DNA from 3 places in the Delftia sp. DT-2 genome. Region 1 is predicted to be linked to each of the others. Evidence: predicted binding sites of a transcription regulator. Region 1 holds the regulator's gene; each other region holds the start of a gene.
What was found. Region 1 encodes FNR, which switches genes on or off when oxygen is low (the NO sensors DNR and NnrR bind a similar motif). Its sites were predicted from a motif close to TTGATNNNNATCAA; they were not measured.
Positions count from the first base shown of each region.

Region 1 (5,821 bases):
CCAGCTCGGGGGCGAAATACTCGCGAAAGCCCAGCAGCCAGGCCTGCTCCATGGGCTCGAACAGCACGGCGCCCTGGCACATGATGGCCATGATGACGGCGCGCCGCACCAGATCATCGCGCGACAGTGCCAGGCCGCGCACCACGGGCAGGTGGCCGGCGTCGATGGCGTCGTAGTACTCCTCCAGCGTCTTGGCGTTCTGGCTGTAGCTGGCCCCCACCTTGCCGATGGCCGACACGCCCAGCGCAATCAGGTCGCAGTCGGGCTGGGTGCTGTAGCCCTGGAAGTTGCGATGCAGCCGGCCCTGGCGCTTGGCCACGGCCAGCGCGTCCTCGGGCAAGGCGAAGTGGTCCATGCCCACGTAGACATAGCCGCCGTCCATGAAGGCCGCGATGGAGCGCGAGAGCATGGCCAGCTTGTCGGCGCCCTGGGGCAGGTCCTCGGCCGCGATGCGCCGCTGCGGCTTGAAGCGCTCGGGCAGGTGGGCATAGGCATAGAGCGCGATGCGGTCGGGCCGCAGCGCATTGACCTGGGCCAGCGTGCGCTCGAAGGACTCGGGCGTCTGCTTGGGCAGGCCGTAGATCAGGTCCACGTTGATGGAGGCAAAGCCCAGCTGCCGTGCGGCCGCCACCAGCGCGAACACCTGCTCGGCCGGCTGCACGCGGTGCACGGCGATCTGCACCTGTTCGTCGAAGTCCTGCACGCCGAAGCTCAGGCGGTTGAAGCCCAGTTCCTTGAGCACGGCCAGGCGTTCGACGCTGACGGTGCGCGGATCGACCTCGATGGAGTATTCGCCGCCCGGCTCCAGCTTGAAATGCTCGCGCAGCAGGGCCATCAGCGTGCGCAGCTCATCGTCCGAGAAGAAGGTGGGCGTGCCGCCGCCCAGGTGCAGCTGGCTGACGGCCTGGCCCTTGCCGCAATGGGCCGTGTGCAAGGCCATCTCGCGCGCCAGGTAGTCCAGGTAGACGGCAGCGCGATCGTGGTGGCGCGTCACGATCTTGTTGCAGGCGCAGTAGTAGCACAGCGACTCGCAGAACGGCACATGCACATACAGCGACAAAGGCATGGCCCGCGCTGCGGTACTCGATTTGCGGTGCTCAAGTGCCAGGATATAGTCTTCAGCACCGAAAGCCTCCACGAAACGATCGGCCGTGGGGAACGAGGTGTATCGGGGCCCCGGTACGTCGAAGCGACGCAGCAGCTCTGGGGTGACAGCGGTCATGGGTTTTTTCCTCTAATGTCGTCCACTGTGCCGCAGCCCATTGGCCGCGTCCTTGACTCATATCAAGAGTTGTTCGCGGCAGTGCTGCGACAATTTGATCCAACTCATCGCCATCCACGAGGTCACCGCCGGCGCACTGCTGCGCCGCTGATGTTTACTCCATGAACCTTCAGACCATCAAAGCATCCTGTTCCAATTGCAACCTGCGCGAGCTGTGCATGCCCATGGGCCTGGATGCCGAGCAGATGCAGCGCATCGACGACATCGTGGCCACGCGCCGCAAGGTCAAGCGCGGCGGCCTGCTGTTTCGCAACGGTGAGTCCTTCACCTCGCTGTACGCCATCCGCACGGGCTTCTTCAAGACCTGCGTGGCCACCGAGGACGGGCGCGACCAGGTCACGGGCTTTCAGATGGCCGGCGAGATCATCGGCCTGGATGGCATCGTCAACGACCACCACACCTGCGATGCGGTCGCGCTGGAAGACGCCGAGGTCTGCGTCATGCCCTTCGACAAGCTGGAGGACCTGTCGCGCGAGGTCACGGCCCTGCAAAACCATGTGCACAAGGTCATGAGCCGCGAGATCGTGCGCGAGCATGGCGTGATGCTGCTGCTGGGCAGCATGCGTGCCGAGGAGCGCCTGGCCGCCTTCGTGCTCAACCTGGTGCAGCGCCTGCACGCCCGGGGCTTTTCCAAGTCGGAACTGGTGCTGCGCATGACGCGCGAGGAAATCGGCAGCTACCTGGGCCTGAAGCTGGAGACGGTGAGCCGCACCTTCTCGAAGTTTGCCGAAGAAAACATCATCGAGGTGCGCCAGCGCCATCTGCGCATCCTGGACACGGACGCGCTCAAGCGCATCGTCAACAGCCAGCAGTGCCAGTGAGGCCGCAAGACCCCGCCCCCCGGCAATGAACAGGGCCCGCGATCGCGGGCCTTGTTCATTGCCATTGCAGTGCACGCAGGTTCAATCGCGCCCCAGGCCCTGCATGGCCAGATTTGGGTCCGGCTCGGAGACCACGCCGTCGTTGAGATCGTGCGTGGAGCGTCCCAGCATGGTGGTCATGAGGCTGGACAGCATGGTCACACCCCAGAAGGCGAAGAAGGCCAGCGTGTAGATTCCCTGCCGCGACCAGCCCAGGTCGCCGAGCCAGTGCAGCTCCAGCGGGTCCACGAAGGCGAATACCAGCATCTCCATCACGGCGGCGGCCAGAAAGGCCGGCCAGGCAATCCACATCCAGCGTTGGGCCAACATCAGCGATCTCCTTGAGCTGTCGAGGGGTGGCTTTCATTGTGCGCGCCGCCCGCGCACCGTGCCAAGCCCTGCGCACCCTGCACTGCCTGTAGGAAACCCTTGGCCCTCGCGCATGCTGGAGATGCCATCCACCATACAAAAAAGGCCGCGACTGCGGCCTTGTGCACGGCATTTTCCTGCGTTCAGCGGTCCGTGGGATGGTCCTGCGCGGGCGTGGCCGCGTGGTTGCGGCCGGTGACCGCGGGCGCCAGGCTCTTGGGCACTTCGCGCACGCCATCGGCACGCTCGTTGATGGTGATGCCATTGCGGTAATAGTCAGGATCGATCACGGGATCGGCGCCATTGATCGCAATGACGGCCGTGACCACGCCAGCCACCACGACGGCGGCCGGGCCGGCCACCACGAGCCAGACATGGGCGAACTTCCACCAGGGCTTGCCGGCGTCCGGATGCGAAGGGGCCGTGGCGGGCGCGGAGACTGCGGGACTGGAAGACATGGATAACCTCTTTCTTTCAAACAGCCGGCGCAGCCTGGGCGGCGCCGGCCAGACATATCACCGGGGCACCAGGAAGACGGCCTTTTCGGACGCGCGTCCCGCGCCTGAATGCACGGCATCGATATCGAAGAATACGGTGTGCGAGCCCGGCTCGGCGGAACCGTAGGGAATCTGCAGCCGCGCCGCAATGCCGCGCGTCTCGGCCGGGCCGACCTCGACCTCCTGCTCGGACGCCAGCTCCAGCCCGTCGAGGCCATGGGCGCTGATGCGGTAGCGCTGGGCCTGCTCGGTGGCATTCATGATCTGCAGGCGGTAGACATTTTCCAGCTTGCCGCCCGCGACGATGCGCGACAGCGACGCCCGGTCGCGTATCACGTCGACCTTGACCGATTGGCGCAGCGCCAGGCTCACGATCATGGCCATGCTCAGGCCGATCAGCACGGCCGAGTAGACCAGTACGCGCGGACGGAAGATGCGGCGCAGCACCTGGGCCCGCCGCCACAGGCCGGCCATGGCGTTCTGCGTGGTCAGCCGGATGAGGCCGCGCGGATACTCCATCTTGTCCATGATGGAATTGCAGGCGTCTATGCACAGACCGCAGCCTATGCATTCGTACTGCAGGCCGTTGCGGATGTCGATGCCCACGGGGCAGACCTGCACGCACATCTTGCAGTCGATGCAGTCGCCCAGGCCCTGGGCCTTGTAGTCCACCTTCTTGGTGCGCGGCGCGCGCGGCTCGCCCCGGCCCGTGTCGTAGCTGACGATCATGGTGTCGCGGTCGAACATGGCGCTCTGAAAGCGCGCATAGGGGCACATGTACTTGCAGACCTGCTCGCGCATGTAGCCGGCGTTGCCATAGGTGGCGAAGCCGTAGAACAGCACCCAGAAGACCTGCCAGCTGCCCTGCAGCGCCAGCAGCTCGCCGCCCAGCTCGCGGATGGGCACGAAGTAGCCCACGAAGGTGAAGCCGGTCCACAGGGCAATGGCAATCCACAGCAACTGCTTGAGCGACTTCTTCCAGAGCTTTTCAAAGGTCCAGCCGTTCTTGTCCAGGCGCATGCGCGCACTGCGGTCGCCCTCGACCTTGCGCTCCACCCACATGAAGATTTCGGTGTAGACCGTCTGCGGGCAGGAAAAGCCGCACCACAGGCGACCGGCCACGGCCGTGAACAGGAACAGCGCCAGCGCCGAAATGATCAGCAGGCCCGCCAGGTAGATGAAATCCTGCGGGTACAGCACCAGCCCGAACAGGTAAAAGCGCCGCGCACCCAGGTCGAACAGCACCATCTGGCGCTGCCCCCATTCCAGCCAGGGCAGGCCATAGAAAACCAGTTGGGTGAGAAATACCAGAGCCCATCGCCAGCGTGCGAAGACACCGCTGATGGAGCGCGGGTAGACCTTCTTCTCGGACTCGAACATCGACACCAGCTGGCCCGGGTCCGGGTCGGCAGGCGTGATCGGAATGACTTTGCGGGGAGGCTTCCCGGCATCATCCCCGTTCTCGGGCTTCATGGTGGGTTCCTTGGTTTTTTGGAATATCTGAAAACTCAAAAGGCAAAAAGGCGGCGCCGCAGCGCCGCCCCCTGTCCTTATTGACGGACTGCGCCGTCTTTGTGCGACATGCCCCAGACATAGGAGGCAAGCACCGCGATCTGCGCCTCGGTCAGCTTGTCCTTCTGGGCAGGCATCTCGTTGTGCTTGCCGTTGTTGATCATGGCCGTGATGGCGGCCTCGCCCCAGCCGTGCAGCCAGATGTCATCGGTCAGGTTGGGCGCGCCCAGGGCCTGGTTGCCCTTGCCGTCCATGCCATGGCAGGCGGCGCAGGCCGTGAACTTGGACTTGCCCAGCGAAGCCTTGAGCGAGTCGTGCGGGCTGCCCGACAGGCTCAGCACATAGTGCGAGAGGTTGCGCACATCATCGGGCGTGCCGACGGCAGCGGCCATGGGCGGCATGATGCCGATGCGGCCCGCCGTGATGGTTTCCCTGATCTTGTCGGGCGTGCCGCCATGCAGCCAGTCGCCATCGGTCAGGTTGGGGAAGCTCTTGCCGCCGCGTGCATCCGAGCCGTGGCACTGCGCGCAGTTGTTCATGAACAGGCGCTCGCCGATGGCCATGGCCTGGGGGTCCTTGGCCATGTCTTCGGTGCTCATGCTCGTGAACTTGGCGTACAGCGGCTCCAGGTCCGCGCGGGCCTTGGCCATCTCGTTTTCATAGGCGCCCAGCTGCGTCCAGCCCAGCTTGCCCGCGAACGAGCCCAGGCCCGGATAGGCCGCCAGGTAGGCGAAGCCGAACACCGAGGTGATGATGAACAGCCACATCCACCACTTGGGCATGGGGTTGTTCAGCTCGCGCAGGTCCTCGTCCCAGACGTGGCCCGTGGTGTTGTCGGCCGAGGGGACCACCTTCTTGCGTGCGGTGAGATACAGCAGCAGCAGGCAGCCGATGATGCCGCCCAGCGTGATCGCCGTGACATAGATCGACCAGAAGTTGTTTACGAAATCGCTCATGGGAAGTTCTCGTTCTGGTGGAGGGACTCAGTCTTGCTCGAACGGCAGCTGGGCGGCCTCTTCGAAACGGGCCTGGTTGCGGCGGGCGAACGCCCACCACCAGATACCGATGAAGCAGGCCAGAGAGGCCAGCGTGGCCACGATGCGCATGGTGGTGATGTCCATGTCGCTCTCCTTTACTTGACCGAACGGCCCAGCACCTGCAGGTAGGCGATGACGGCGTCCATTTCCGTCTTGCCCTTGACCTGCTCGGCGGCGCCGCTGATTTCCTCGTCGCTGTAGGGCACGCCCACCTTGCGCAGCGCGCTCATGTGCTGGGCGACCACGGTGTCATCCACCTTGTTC
Region 1 covers NZ_JAQOTI010000004.1:394,817-400,637, forward strand. The annotation lists gene hemN (oxygen-independent coproporphyrinogen III oxidase) at 1-1,222, opposite strand, end outside; gene fnr (fumarate/nitrate reduction transcriptional regulator Fnr) at 1,384-2,103, shown strand; gene PO605_RS09225 (hypothetical protein) at 2,185-2,472, opposite strand; gene PO605_RS09230 (FixH family protein) at 2,655-2,969, opposite strand; gene ccoG (cytochrome c oxidase accessory protein CcoG) at 3,027-4,481, opposite strand; gene ccoP (cytochrome-c oxidase, cbb3-type subunit III) at 4,559-5,476, opposite strand; gene PO605_RS09245 (cbb3-type cytochrome oxidase subunit 3) at 5,504-5,641, opposite strand; gene ccoO (cytochrome-c oxidase, cbb3-type subunit II) at 5,653-5,821, opposite strand, start outside.

Region 2 (5,821 bases), on a different contig from region 1:
AGCCTGGCGGGCCGTCAGCGCTATCGGCGCTGGGCGCCTGGCTGCACCTGCCTGCCAGCCTGGCGCTGGGGCCGCTGGTCCTGCCGACGGGCGTGGTGGTGGCCATGCTGGCCTGGCTGCTGGCGCAGTGGCTGGCGCGCAGGAATGAAAGGCGCACGGGCCAGGCCGTGGATGCGCTGCTGTGGCAAAGCACCCTGGCCGGCCTGCTGGCGGCGCGCCTGGCCTATGTCGCGCAGTGGTGGACAGAGTACGCGCCGGCCCCCTGGGATTGGAGCGGGATGCCGGCCTTCGCAGGCCGCATCATCGATATCCGCGACGGGGGATGGAACCTGTGGGCCGGCCTGCTGGCCGCGCTGCTGTACATGCTGTGGCGCAGCCGCCGCTCCCCGGTGCTGCGCCGCGCCACAGGGCTGGCGCTGGGCGCGGGGGCTGCCCTGCTGGTGCTGGGCAGCCTGCTGCAGGCGCTGCCGTCCGCAGATGCACCGGCCCTGCCGGCCTTCACCCTGGTCAACGGACAGGCGCAGCCGGTCTCGCTGCAGCAGTTGCAGCAGGCCGATGGCAAGCCCATGGTGATCAACCTCTGGGCCACCTGGTGCCCGCCTTGCAGACGCGAGATGCCGGTGCTGGCCCAGGCCCAGCAGCAGCGGCCCGATGTGCGCTTCATCTGGATCAACCAGGGCGAGCCAGCCGAGACCGTGATGGGCTATTTGCAGCGCGAGCAGGCAGCAGCCCCGCTGCCGCTGGCCCAGGTGCTGTTCGACCCGCAGCAGCAGGCCGGCCGGCATTGGCGCCAGCGGGGCCTGCCTTCCACCTATTTCTATGGCGCCGACGGCCGGCTGTGCGGCATGCGCATGGGCGAGCTGTCGCGCGCCAGCCTGGCCCAGCATCTGAAGGAATGTTCATGAGCGCTTCCCCCCTGTTTCCCCTGCCTGCACTGGCAGGAGCCCTGGCCTTGACGGCAGCCTTGGCCCTGCCGGCTGCGGCGTCCGAGCTGCCATCGGAGGAGTTTCTGGCCCAGCAGGGACTGACCCTGGTGGGACCGCTGCCGGCCGTGGGCGGACTCAAGGCCTGGGCCGCCTACCGCGACCGCCAGCCCGTGCCCATCTACCGCATGCCTGACGGCAAGCACTGGGTGCTGGGCACGGTGATCGACGCCCAGGGCCGCGACGTGAACGCCCAGGCCCTGCAGGCCGCCGTGCAAAAGCCCATGGGCGAGCAACTGTGGGGCGATGTGCAGCGCGCCCAGTCCATCCCGGATGGCCGCGCCGACGCGCCGCGCACGGTCTATGTGTTCACCGACCCCAACTGCCCCTATTGCAACCAGCTGTGGAACGATGCCCGGCCCTGGGTGGAGAGCGGCCAAGTGCAGTTGCGCCACATTCTGGTGGGCATCCTCAAGCCCAGCAGCGAGGGCAAGGCCGCCGCCTTGCTGACCGCGCGCCAGCCCGAGCAGGCCCTGGCCGAGCACGCACGCGCCTATGCCAAGGCCGGCCGCGCCAGCGCAGAGGGCGCGGGCGCCACTCCGCTGGCCCCGGTGCCGCAGGCCACGCGGCAGGTGCTGGCCAGCCATGCCTCGCTGATGTCCACCTGGGGGCTGCGTGCCACGCCGGCCCTGGTCTGGAAGGATGACAAGGGGCTGGTGCAGGTACGCACCGGCCTGCCGCCGGGCCTGCTGGAAGAGGTCATGGGGCCGCGTGGCAGGAAATGACGAGGACGACCATGAGCACAAGCCGTTCTCCCGCCGCTTCCACCGCTTCCACCGCCTCCAGCGACTGGAGCGACCTGTTCCCCGTCCGGCCGGATGCGCCGCCGCTGCGCATCGTGCTGCATGCGCCCACACCCGGCGCCCTGGCCCGTGCACGCAGCAATCTGGCCAACCTGCGCCAGGACCGGCCCGGTGCCGAGGTCCGCATCGTCATCAACGGCCCGGCCGTCGAGGCACTGCTGGACGCCGCGCCGGGCACGCCGCAGCATCTGGATGCGGCCGCCCTGGCCCATGCGCTGGTCTGCCCGAACACGCTCAGGAAGCTGGGCCGCGAGGCGCCTGCCGGCATGCGCGTGCTGCCGCAGGGCGGCATCGAGTCACTGGCCCTGCTGCAGCAGTCGGGCTGGTGCTACGTGCGCTGCTGAGCGGCCTGGGCCAGCGAGGCCAGGCAGCGCGCCTGCCATTGGTATTCAGGCTCGAACGATTCGCGGTCCGTGACGGCGCCGTGGCCGCCCTCGCCATAGACCATGGCGTAGGCCGCATAGTCGGCCGCCTGCAGCGCCCGGCCCGCCAGCCCATGGGCCGTGGCATAGGTGGCGGACACGGCGGCATGGCCGCAGCCGTCGAGGGAGCGTGATCCCTGGTGGTGGTTGGCCAGGCTGGCGGCCTCGCGAGCCAGGCGGTCCAGCTCCTGCCTGTCGATCTGGCCGTCCAGGTAGCGGCGAAGGCCTTGTGCGCAGCGGATGACGTCCGGGTCTTCCAGCAGGTGCGCGATGCGGTCCACGCAGGCCTGTGTGAATTGCAGCCTCAGGTGCTCGCCGGCTTCGGCGGCAAGGTCCAGTTCCGAAGCAAGGCTGTTCAGGGCATGGTTCATGGAGAACTCCTTGGCAGTGGCGACACAAGCAGCCTAGACCGGGGCCGCGCACGGAAACAAGAGGGTGATTTCCGATACGCGCCCCGCATTCCCGAGGAATGCAGTCACCCTGTTAACCCCATCTTAATCCCTGCGCCACACGCTATGGACTGCCTTGGGCGCCTGTCCATGGCAGGCAGTCGGTGGCGCTTTGCAAGCCCATTGCTTGACTCACATCAAGCCGCCAGGGCCCTGAATTTCATATATTAAATTCAATATAAAAAGCATATTTTTAATGCTTTTTTGAGTTTGAGCGACCACGATCCGTGGCCGCAGGACGATGAAAGACAGGCCATGCCAAAAACATCCCGCGCCGGCAGCGGCTGCAACGACTGCAGCTGCAAGCCCTCCACCCAGGACATCCCCGCCCCTACCCTCTCCCATGCGCAGCCCGTCGCAGGCAAGCGCGGCTTCCTGCAGGACCTGCTGGCCGCTGCCATGGCGGCCGTGGCCCTGCCCGTGGCGGCGGCCGCGCCCGGCACCCCGGGTTTCCAGCCACCGCGCCGCCCCGGCGAGGCCGGCAAGCGCTACGGCATGCTGGTGGACCTGCGCCGCTGCATAGGCTGCCAGGCCTGCACGGTGAGCTGCTCCATGGAGAACCTGCCGCCGCTGGGCCAGTTCCGCACCACGGTGCTGCAGTACGAGGTGCAGCACGCGGGCAACGAGGACCTGCCGCCGGCCATGCTCAACCTGCCGCGCCTGTGCAACCACTGCGACAACCCGCCCTGCGTGCCGGTCTGCCCGGTGCAGGCCACCTTCCAGCGCAGCGACGGCATCGTGCTGGTGGACAACGAGCGCTGCGTGGGCTGCGGCTACTGCGTGCAGGCCTGCCCCTATGACGCGCGCTTCATCAACCACGAGACGCAGACCGCCGACAAGTGCACCTTCTGCGAGCACCGCCTGGAAGCCGGCCTGCTGCCGGCCTGCGTGGAAAGCTGCGTGGGCGGCGCCCGCGTGATCGGCGACCTCAACGACGAGGGCAGCGAGATCCGCCAGCGCATGCGCGAGCACGCCAAGGACCTCAAGGTGCTCAAGCCCGCCATGGGCACGGACCCGCATGTGTACTACCTGGGATTGCCCGACGCCTTCGTCGACGGCGTGGACGGGCAGGCCAGCGTGCGGCTGGTCACTTCCCACTGAACGCAAGGAGCATCCCATGCACATCGTCGAACTCCTGACCCCCGCCTACGAATCGGCCTGGCTGCCCTGGGCCGTGCAGTACTTCTTCCTGGCCGGCATTGCCACGGGCGCCGCCCTGCTGGCCGCCACCTGCGCCTGGGCGCCGCGCGCCAGCGCCATGGCGCGCCTGCTGCCGGCCGCCGTGCTGGTGCTGGCCGTCAGCGCCATCGCCGCGCCCGTGTCGCTGCTGGCCGACCTGCACCAGCCTGCGCGCTTCTGGCATTTCTATGCGCACTTCACGCCGTGGTCGTGGATGTCGGTGGGCGCCCTGCTGCTGCCCGTCTTCGTGGGACTGGCGCTGGCCTTCGTGCTGGCCTGGTGGCTGGGCCGGCCGCAGTGGCTGCGCTGGCTGGCGCCGCTGCTGGCCGTGTCGGCGCTGACCATCACCGCCTATACCGGCGCCGAGCTGATGGCCGTGCGCTCGCGCCCGCTGTGGAACACGCTGTGGGTGCCGCTGAACCTGGCACTCACGGGCTGGCTGGCCACGCTGGGCTGCATGCTGGTGACGGCGCGCTTTCTGCCCGCCCGCCACCGCCCCGATGCCGGCGCCCTGCAGGCGCTGCGCATGCTGGGCCTGGCGCTGGCGCTGTGCCTGCTGGCCATGGTGGTGGTCTGGGCCGTTGCCGGCTGGCTGGGCCAGGGCCGCTCCTTCCAGGCGGCGCTGCAGCTGTGGCAGCAGTTTCCGGTCTGGCGCCTGAGCATGCTGGGCTCGGCCGTGGCCGGTGCCGCCCTGCTGTGGGCCCTGGTGCGGAATGGTCAGCGCATGGCCTGCCCGCGCTACACGCTGGCCCTGGGGCTGGGGCTGGCCGCCGCGGCCTGGGCCTTCCGCTGGGCGCTGTTCATGGGCGTGCAAGGCGTGCCCAAGTACGGCGCGGGCCTGTACATCTACCACATGCCGCTGGGCGGCGACGGCCTGCTGGGCATGCTGGGCGTGGCCGGCCTGTGCATTGCACTGGTGACGCTGGCCACCTGGGCGCTGGAGCTGTTTCCCGCGCGCTCGGCAGCGGCCCGCGCCCTCTGACACCGCCGCCCTGACGACCCCTCACCCATTCACGGAGCGCGGCCCGCCACCGGCCGGCCGCGCCACAGAAAGCCTTTCATGACCGACAAGAAGAAACTCCCCCAAGCCCCCGAAGATTCCCTGGATGCCGAGGCCGCCCGCCGCCGCCTGCTGCTGCGCGGTGGCCTCACCGCCGGTGGGCTGGCCGCCTTTGCGGCCGGCTACGGCGAGACGCTGGCGCGCGGTGCCAAGGGCCTGGTCGCAGGCACCTCGGGCACGCCCACGGCCAGCGCCACGCGCGGCAATTCGCTGACGCCGGAGTTCCGCATCGACCCGGCCACGGGCGCGCTCGCCACCCAGCCCAGCCAGGTGGTCAGCCCGTCCAGCTGCCTGGGCTGCTGGACGCAGTGCGGCGTGCGCGTGCGTGTCGATACCGCCAGCAACCGCATCCTGCGCGTGGCAGGCAACCCCTACCACCCGCTGGCCACCACGCGCCCGGCCGCCATGGAAGAACCCGTGCGCGAGGTCTACGCCAAACTGGGTAAGGAGCTGGGCCTGGAGGGCCGGGCCACGTCCTGCGCGCGCGGCTCGTCCATGCTGGAGCACCAGAGTGCACCGCACCGCGTGCTCACCCCGCTCAAGCGCGTGGGCCCGCGCGGCAGCGGCCGCTGGCAGAGCATTTCCTTCGAGCAGCTGGTGCAGGAAGTCTGCGAGGGCGGCAATCTGTTCGGCGAAGGCCAGGTCGATGGCCTGCGTGCCATCTGGGACACAAAGACGCCGCTGGACGTCGACAACCCCGAGTTCGGCCCGCGCTCCAACCAGTTGCTGGTGACCGACGCCTCCAACGAAGGCCGCGCCCAGCTGCTGCGCCGCTTTGCGGGGCCGTCCTTCGGCACCGTGAACGTCAGCAACCACGGCGCCTACTGCGGCCAGAGTTTCCGAGTGGGTGCGGCAGCGGCCCTGGGCGACCTGCCCGGCATGCCGCACGGCAAGCCGGACTGGAGCCATGCCAGCTTCGGCCTGT
Region 2 covers NZ_JAQOTI010000010.1:120,359-126,179, forward strand. The annotation lists gene PO605_RS19215 (TlpA family protein disulfide reductase) at 1-905, shown strand, start outside; gene dsbG (thiol:disulfide interchange protein DsbG) at 902-1,708, shown strand; gene PO605_RS19225 (DsrE family protein) at 1,720-2,130, shown strand; gene PO605_RS19230 (hypothetical protein) at 2,115-2,579, opposite strand; gene dsrO (sulfate reduction electron transfer complex DsrMKJOP subunit DsrO) at 2,913-3,758, shown strand; gene nrfD (NrfD/PsrC family molybdoenzyme membrane anchor subunit) at 3,775-4,818, shown strand; gene PO605_RS19245 (tetrathionate reductase subunit A) at 4,897-5,821, shown strand, end outside.
Region 2: dsrO (sulfate reduction electron transfer complex DsrMKJOP subunit DsrO) is a predicted target of FNR. The motif match lies at 2,785-2,798, and genes of this name have one in related genera.

Region 3 (5,821 bases), on a different contig from region 1:
GGCAAGGTCACGCGCATCGGGTTCGATCCGCAGACCAATGGCAACGTGCTGATCCGCATCGCCATCGGTGTGAACACGCCCATCACGCCCACCACGTTCGCCGTGCTGGGCTACCAGGGCGTCACGGGCCTGGCCCATGTGCAGCTCGATGATGCGGACCAGCCCCAGCCCCAACTGCCCCCGGGCCCCAGCGGCCTGCCGCGCCTGCCGCTGCGCTCTTCGCCGCTGAGCATGCTGGCCGACCAGGGGCAGGTGCTGCTGGAGCGCGCCGATGAAATCTCGCGCCGCCTCAGCGACATGCTGGACACCGACAACCAAAAGCGCGTGAGCCAGGCGCTGGAGAACATTGCGGCCGCTGCCGCAGGCGTGCAGCAGCTCACGCAGAACCTGGACCGCACGCTGTCCACCCAGGTGCCGCAGCTCGCCGCCGACGCCCACAACACCCTGCAGTCGCTGGAGAAGGCCAGCAACGGAGCCGCCGCCGTGGCGTCCGAGCTGCAGCAGACCGTGCGCCGCGTGAACGCGCAGGACGGGCCGCTGGAGCAGATCGCCCAGAGCACGCGCGCACTGACCCGCATGGCCGATTCGCTGGGCCGCAGCACGGTGCCGCACGCCAACCGAGCGGCCGATGATGTCTCGCGCGCCGCGCGCCAGATGGGCACGGCGGCCAGCCGCTTCAGCGACAACCCGCAGGCCGTGATCTACGGGCCGGGCCAGGCCCGTCCGGGGCCGGGCGAGCCCGGCTTCGTCGCCCCGTCTGCAGCCACCCAGCCCTGACCGAGGAACCCGCATGTCCCCATCTCGCAAGACCGCCGTGGCCAGCGCTGGACTGGCCGCCGCCCTGATCCTGCTGGCCGGCTGCTCGGCCCTGCCGCAGCCCCCCGCCCAGCCCGCGCGCTATGACTTCGGCCTGGCGCCGCTGTCCACGCCCGCGCAGTCCACCACATCCGCCGCCCCGCAGGCACGCACGCCGCTGGCGCTGGCCGATGTGGAGGCCCCCGCCCTGTCCGACGGCAGCACGGCCATGTTCTACCGCCTGGCCTATGCCAACGGCCAGGAACTGCGCCCCTACCAGCTGGCGCGCTGGAGCCAGCCCCCTGCACTGCTGCTGCAGCAGCGCCTGCGCAGCCAACTGGGCCTGCAGCGCCCCGTGCTGGCCAGCAGCGAAAGCGTGGCCCAGCCGCGCCTGCAAGGCGCCGTGCCCACGCTGCTGCGCGTGGACATCGAAGAGTTCAGCCAGGTCTTTGATGCGCCCGGCTCCAGTGCCGGCGTGGTGCGCCTGCGCGCCACCTTGGTCGAGCAAAGCGGTGCCGTGGACCGCCTGCTCGGACAGAAGGTGTTCGAGGTGCGCAGTCCTGCAGCTTCGGGCGATGCGGCGGGCGGCGCCCAGGCCCTGGCCAAGGCCACGGATGCGGCCATTGCGCAGATCGATGCGTGGCTGGGGCAGCAGGGGCACTGAGCTGCTGCTGGATTTCCAGCCCATCCATTCTCTTGAGAACGGCTGGTGGGTGCATTGCATCCGCTGGCCGTTTTTTGTTCTCGGGCAATTGGCTCTGCAAGCAAGTGGGGCTTTTTCCGCCCCTGCCGGGTGGTTGCTTTTCGAGGCCGGGTCTCGGCCCGGCAGCCGACTGCCCTTTCTTGATTCGCCAAGAAACAAAGAAGGCGACCCGGATGTCCGCGACCCCTTCGCTGCGCTGCGGGGCAGGCGCGGACATACGAGGAAAAGGCCGGTACTCAGGGCAGGGGCGGGCCGCGCCTGACCCAGCGCTTCCCGCGCGTCCGTCAGGGGCTGTAGTCCCGATCCCACCGTCTCGGCTGCCCCTGGGACGACCGTCAACACTAGGTCCAGACTACGGCGCGCAGCCCCCAGGTTTTTTACAGTGGAACCGTCGCTGATGCAGATCGCGGCTTTGAAAAAACAAGGCCTGATTGCACGGCACGACTTCAACATCACTGAAAGGAACAAGCCATGAATGAAGACCGCATCAAGGGCAACTGGAAGCAATTCACCGGCAAGATCCGTGAGCAATGGGGCAAGCTCACCGATGACGATCTGGACGTGATCGCCGGCAAGCGCGAGCAATTCCTGGGCAAGCTGCAGGAGCGCCAGGGTCTGGCCCGCGACGCTGCCGAAAAGCAGCTGACCGACTGGCAAAAGCGCAACCCCGACTTCCGCTTCGAAGACTGACGAGGGTGGACTGCGGATGGGCTGGACGCCCTGGCCGGCGCCCCCATCCGCTCCTCGACAGCCAGCGTGCCTGAGGGCACGCACCAATGGCCCGCCGCCGCAGGCACCAAGGGCCGGTTCAGTACAAATACAAGGAGTTCCATCATGCAAACACCGCAACGCTTTCGCCACATGCTGTCCGCCGTCGCCCTGGGCCTGATGGCCTCCGGCGCCATGGCCATGACCAATGCCGAGCACACGGCCGCCAAGAACCAGATCGAGGCCGACTACAAGGCTGCCAAGGAACAGTGCAAGCCGCTCAAGGACAACGCCAAGGACGTCTGCGAGAAGCAGGCCAAGGGCCAGGAAAACGTCGCCAAGGCTGAACTGGAATCGCGCCGCAATCCTTCGCCCAAGAACAGCGAAAAGGCACTCAAGGCCAAGGCTGATGCGGACTACGACATCGCCAAGGAAAAGTGCGATGACCTCAAGGGCGACGCCAAGGACGTCTGCGTGAAGGATGCCAAGGCTGCCCATGTGCGTGCCGTCGAAGCCGCCAAGGTGAACAAGGCCCAGGCCGAACCTGCCGCCAACTCTGCCGCCAAGGCCGCCAACGTGGCCGAGACCCGCAAGGACGCTGCCGAGGAAACCCGCGAAGCCGACTACAAGGCTGCCAAGGCCCGTTGCGACACCATGAGCGGTGACGCCAAGGATGCCTGCGTGGCGGATGCCAAGCGTAAATATGGACAGTAAGCTGGTAGGCATCCCCTGAGGCGCTGCGCGCCTTCCCCCCGTGGCACGGCGCCTCTCTACTTGCTTCGCAAGGGAGGGGGACGGCACCTTCGCCGCGAGGCGGCTCTTGCTCGGTGCCCCTGGCCTTTTGGCCGCGCCAGTTTTATCCGCCTTGACCAAGCCCCGCTCGCGGGGCTTTGCTGTTTTCGGGTTGGCTGATGTGGGTCAAACGGGTTGGGCGGTGCTGTTCCTAAGCTGCAGGCTTTCACGATGAAGGCAGGAGAAGCATATGGCCGTGCTGGAATGGAGCGGAGCGCTGGCATTGGAGTTGCCGGCCATGGACGAGGTGCACCAGGAGTTCGTGCTGCTGCTGGCCGAGGTGGAGGCGGCCGATGATGCGCAGCTGTGCGCGCGCTGGGATGAGTTGATCGCGCATACGCAGGTGCATTTCGACCAGGAAGACCGCTGGATGCAGTCCACGCGGTTCACCAGCACCAACTGCCACAGCCTGCAGCACAAGGTGGTGCTGCAGGTGATGCGCGAGGGGGCGGCCAAGGCGGCAGCGGGGGATCTGGCCGTGATCCGCAGCATGGCGGGCGAGCTGGCGGCCTGGTTCGTGCACCATGCGCAGACCATGGATGCGGCGCTGGCCCTGCATCTGCGCAGCGCGGGCTTCGATCCCGCCACGGGCTCGCTGGCCCACCCCGAGGCCTTGCCCGAGCAGCCCATCACGGGCTGCGGCGGTGCCTGCGACGGCAGCGCCGACCGCGCGCGGGCCGTGCCGGCCTGATCCGGCAGGCCTTCAATCGGCCAGCCAGCCCGTTCAGGGCACGATCGCTGGCGAGGCCAGGATGGGGAAGATCTTCACCAGCCCGCCCGCCATCACCTCCACGGCCAGGGCCGCGAGGATCAGGCCCATGAGCCGCGTCATCACGTTGATGCCGGTCTTGCCCAGCACGCGCGCAATCGGGTCGGCCAGCGAAAAGCAGACCATCACCACCAGGGCCACCACCACGCCATAGCCCACCAGCGCCAGGTGCTGCCAGATGGTGCGTGCCTGGTCGGCATAGATCACCACGGTGGACATGGAGGCCGGCCCCGTCAGCAGCGGAATCGTCAGCGGCACCACGGCAATGCTGTTGCCCATGGCAGCCTTTTCCGCGCCTGCCGCCAGAGTGGGCGCGTTGGGCCGTTCCTCGGCCGGGCGGGCGTTGAGCATGTTCATCGCGCTGATCAGCAGCAGCAGGCCGCCGCCCACCTGGAAGCTCTGCAGCGAAATGTTGAAGAAGTCCAGCACCTGCAGCCCGATGATGGCGCAGGCCGCGATCACGCAGAACGAGGCCAGCGCCGCCGTGCGAATGGTCTGCTGGCGCTGCTGGGCGCTGAATCCCTCGGTGTAGTGGATGAAGAAGGGGACGATGGCCAGCGGGTTGATGATGGCCACCAAAGTGATCAGCGGTTTGAGGTCCATGGTTGCCTTGGAGCTAGAGGTTGCCGCCCGAGATATCGACCAGGCTGCCCGTGGTGTAGTGCGAGCCGTCGGACATCAGCCAGAGGATGGCGTCGGCCACCTCCTCGGCCCTGCCGCCGCGCTGCATGGGCACGTTGGGCGCCAGGCGCTCGACGCGGTCGGGCTGTCCGCCGCTGGCGTGGATGTCGGTCTCTATCAAGCCGGGCCGCACGGCGTTCACGCGTATGCCCTGGGCGGCGACTTCCTTGGACAGGCCCAGCGTCATCACGTCCAACGCGCCCTTGGCGGCCGCATAGTCCACGTACTGGCCCGGTGCGCCCAGCCGCGAAGCGATGCTGGAGACGTTCACGATGGCGCCACCCCGTCCGCCGTGGCGGGTGCTCATGCGCCGCACGGCCTCGCGCGCGCAGATGAAGCTGCCGATGGTATTGACGCGGAACATGCGCTCCAGCCGCTGCACGCTCATCTCGGCCACGGTCTGCGCGCGGTCCACCACACCGGCGTTGTTGACCAGGGCATCCAGCCGGCCGAACTGCGCATCCACCGCACCGAACAGGGCCAGCACCTCGGCTTCGTCGCCCACATCGGCCTGCACGGCCAGCGCGCGGGTGCCGGCCAGTTGCACGTCGGCCACCACGGCCTCGGCCGCATCGCGCTGGTGCTGGTAGCTGATCACCACGTCCCAGCCCCGGTGAGCTGCCATGCGTGCCGTTGCGGCGCCTATGCCGCGGCTGCCGCCGGTGATGAGCACGACTTTTCGTTCCATCGAATGTCTCCTGTGAAAGAATTGCCGCACGGGCCGGCCCGCCGCCATTACAGCATTGCGGGGCGCGTCCGCCCACCGGGAAATCACAACAGGTTCTCAGACAGAAAGGAACGCGGACATGGGCAGTTTTGTGCAGTTGACTTCATTGGATGGCACGTCTTCGCCGGCCTGGGTGGCCCGCCCCGACGTGCCCGCGCGCGGTGCCATCGTCGTGCTGCAGGAGATCTTCGGCGTCAACGCCCATATCCGCGCCGTGACCGACCGGCTTGCGGCGCGGGGCTATGTGGCCGTGGCGCCGTCACTGTTCACGCGTGTGGAGCCGGGTGTGGACCTGGGCTACGGCGACGCCGACCGTGCCAAGGGCATGGCGCTGAAATCCGCCGCCGAGGCGCTGCCCCAGCCCGGCGTGCTGCCCGAGATCGAGGCCGCCATCGCCCATGCCGCCACGCTGGTGCCCGGCGGCAAGGTGGGCATCGTGGGCTTTTGCTGGGGCGGCCTGTGGGCCTGGCGCGCGGCCTGCAACCTGCCCAGCCTGTCGGCTGCAGCCTGCTACTACGGCGGCGGCATGACCACGCCGCTGGAGATGGGCCGCGAGCCGCTGTGCCCCGTGATTGCCCACTTCGGCCGGCGCGATGCGCACATTCCCGTGGACGCCGTGCAGGCCTTTGCCCAGGCGCAAAAGCAT
Region 3 covers NZ_JAQOTI010000012.1:146,126-151,946, reverse strand. The annotation lists gene PO605_RS22085 (MlaD family protein) at 1-777, shown strand, start outside; gene PO605_RS22080 (ABC-type transport auxiliary lipoprotein family protein) at 791-1,459, shown strand; gene PO605_RS22075 (CsbD family protein) at 1,970-2,188, shown strand; gene PO605_RS22070 (hypothetical protein) at 2,333-2,920, shown strand; gene PO605_RS22065 (hemerythrin domain-containing protein) at 3,189-3,689, shown strand; gene PO605_RS22060 (MarC family protein) at 3,723-4,370, opposite strand; gene PO605_RS22055 (SDR family oxidoreductase) at 4,384-5,136, opposite strand; gene PO605_RS22050 (dienelactone hydrolase family protein) at 5,255-5,821, shown strand, end outside.
Region 3: PO605_RS22065 (hemerythrin domain-containing protein) is a predicted target of FNR. The motif match lies at 3,115-3,128, and genes of this name have one in related genera.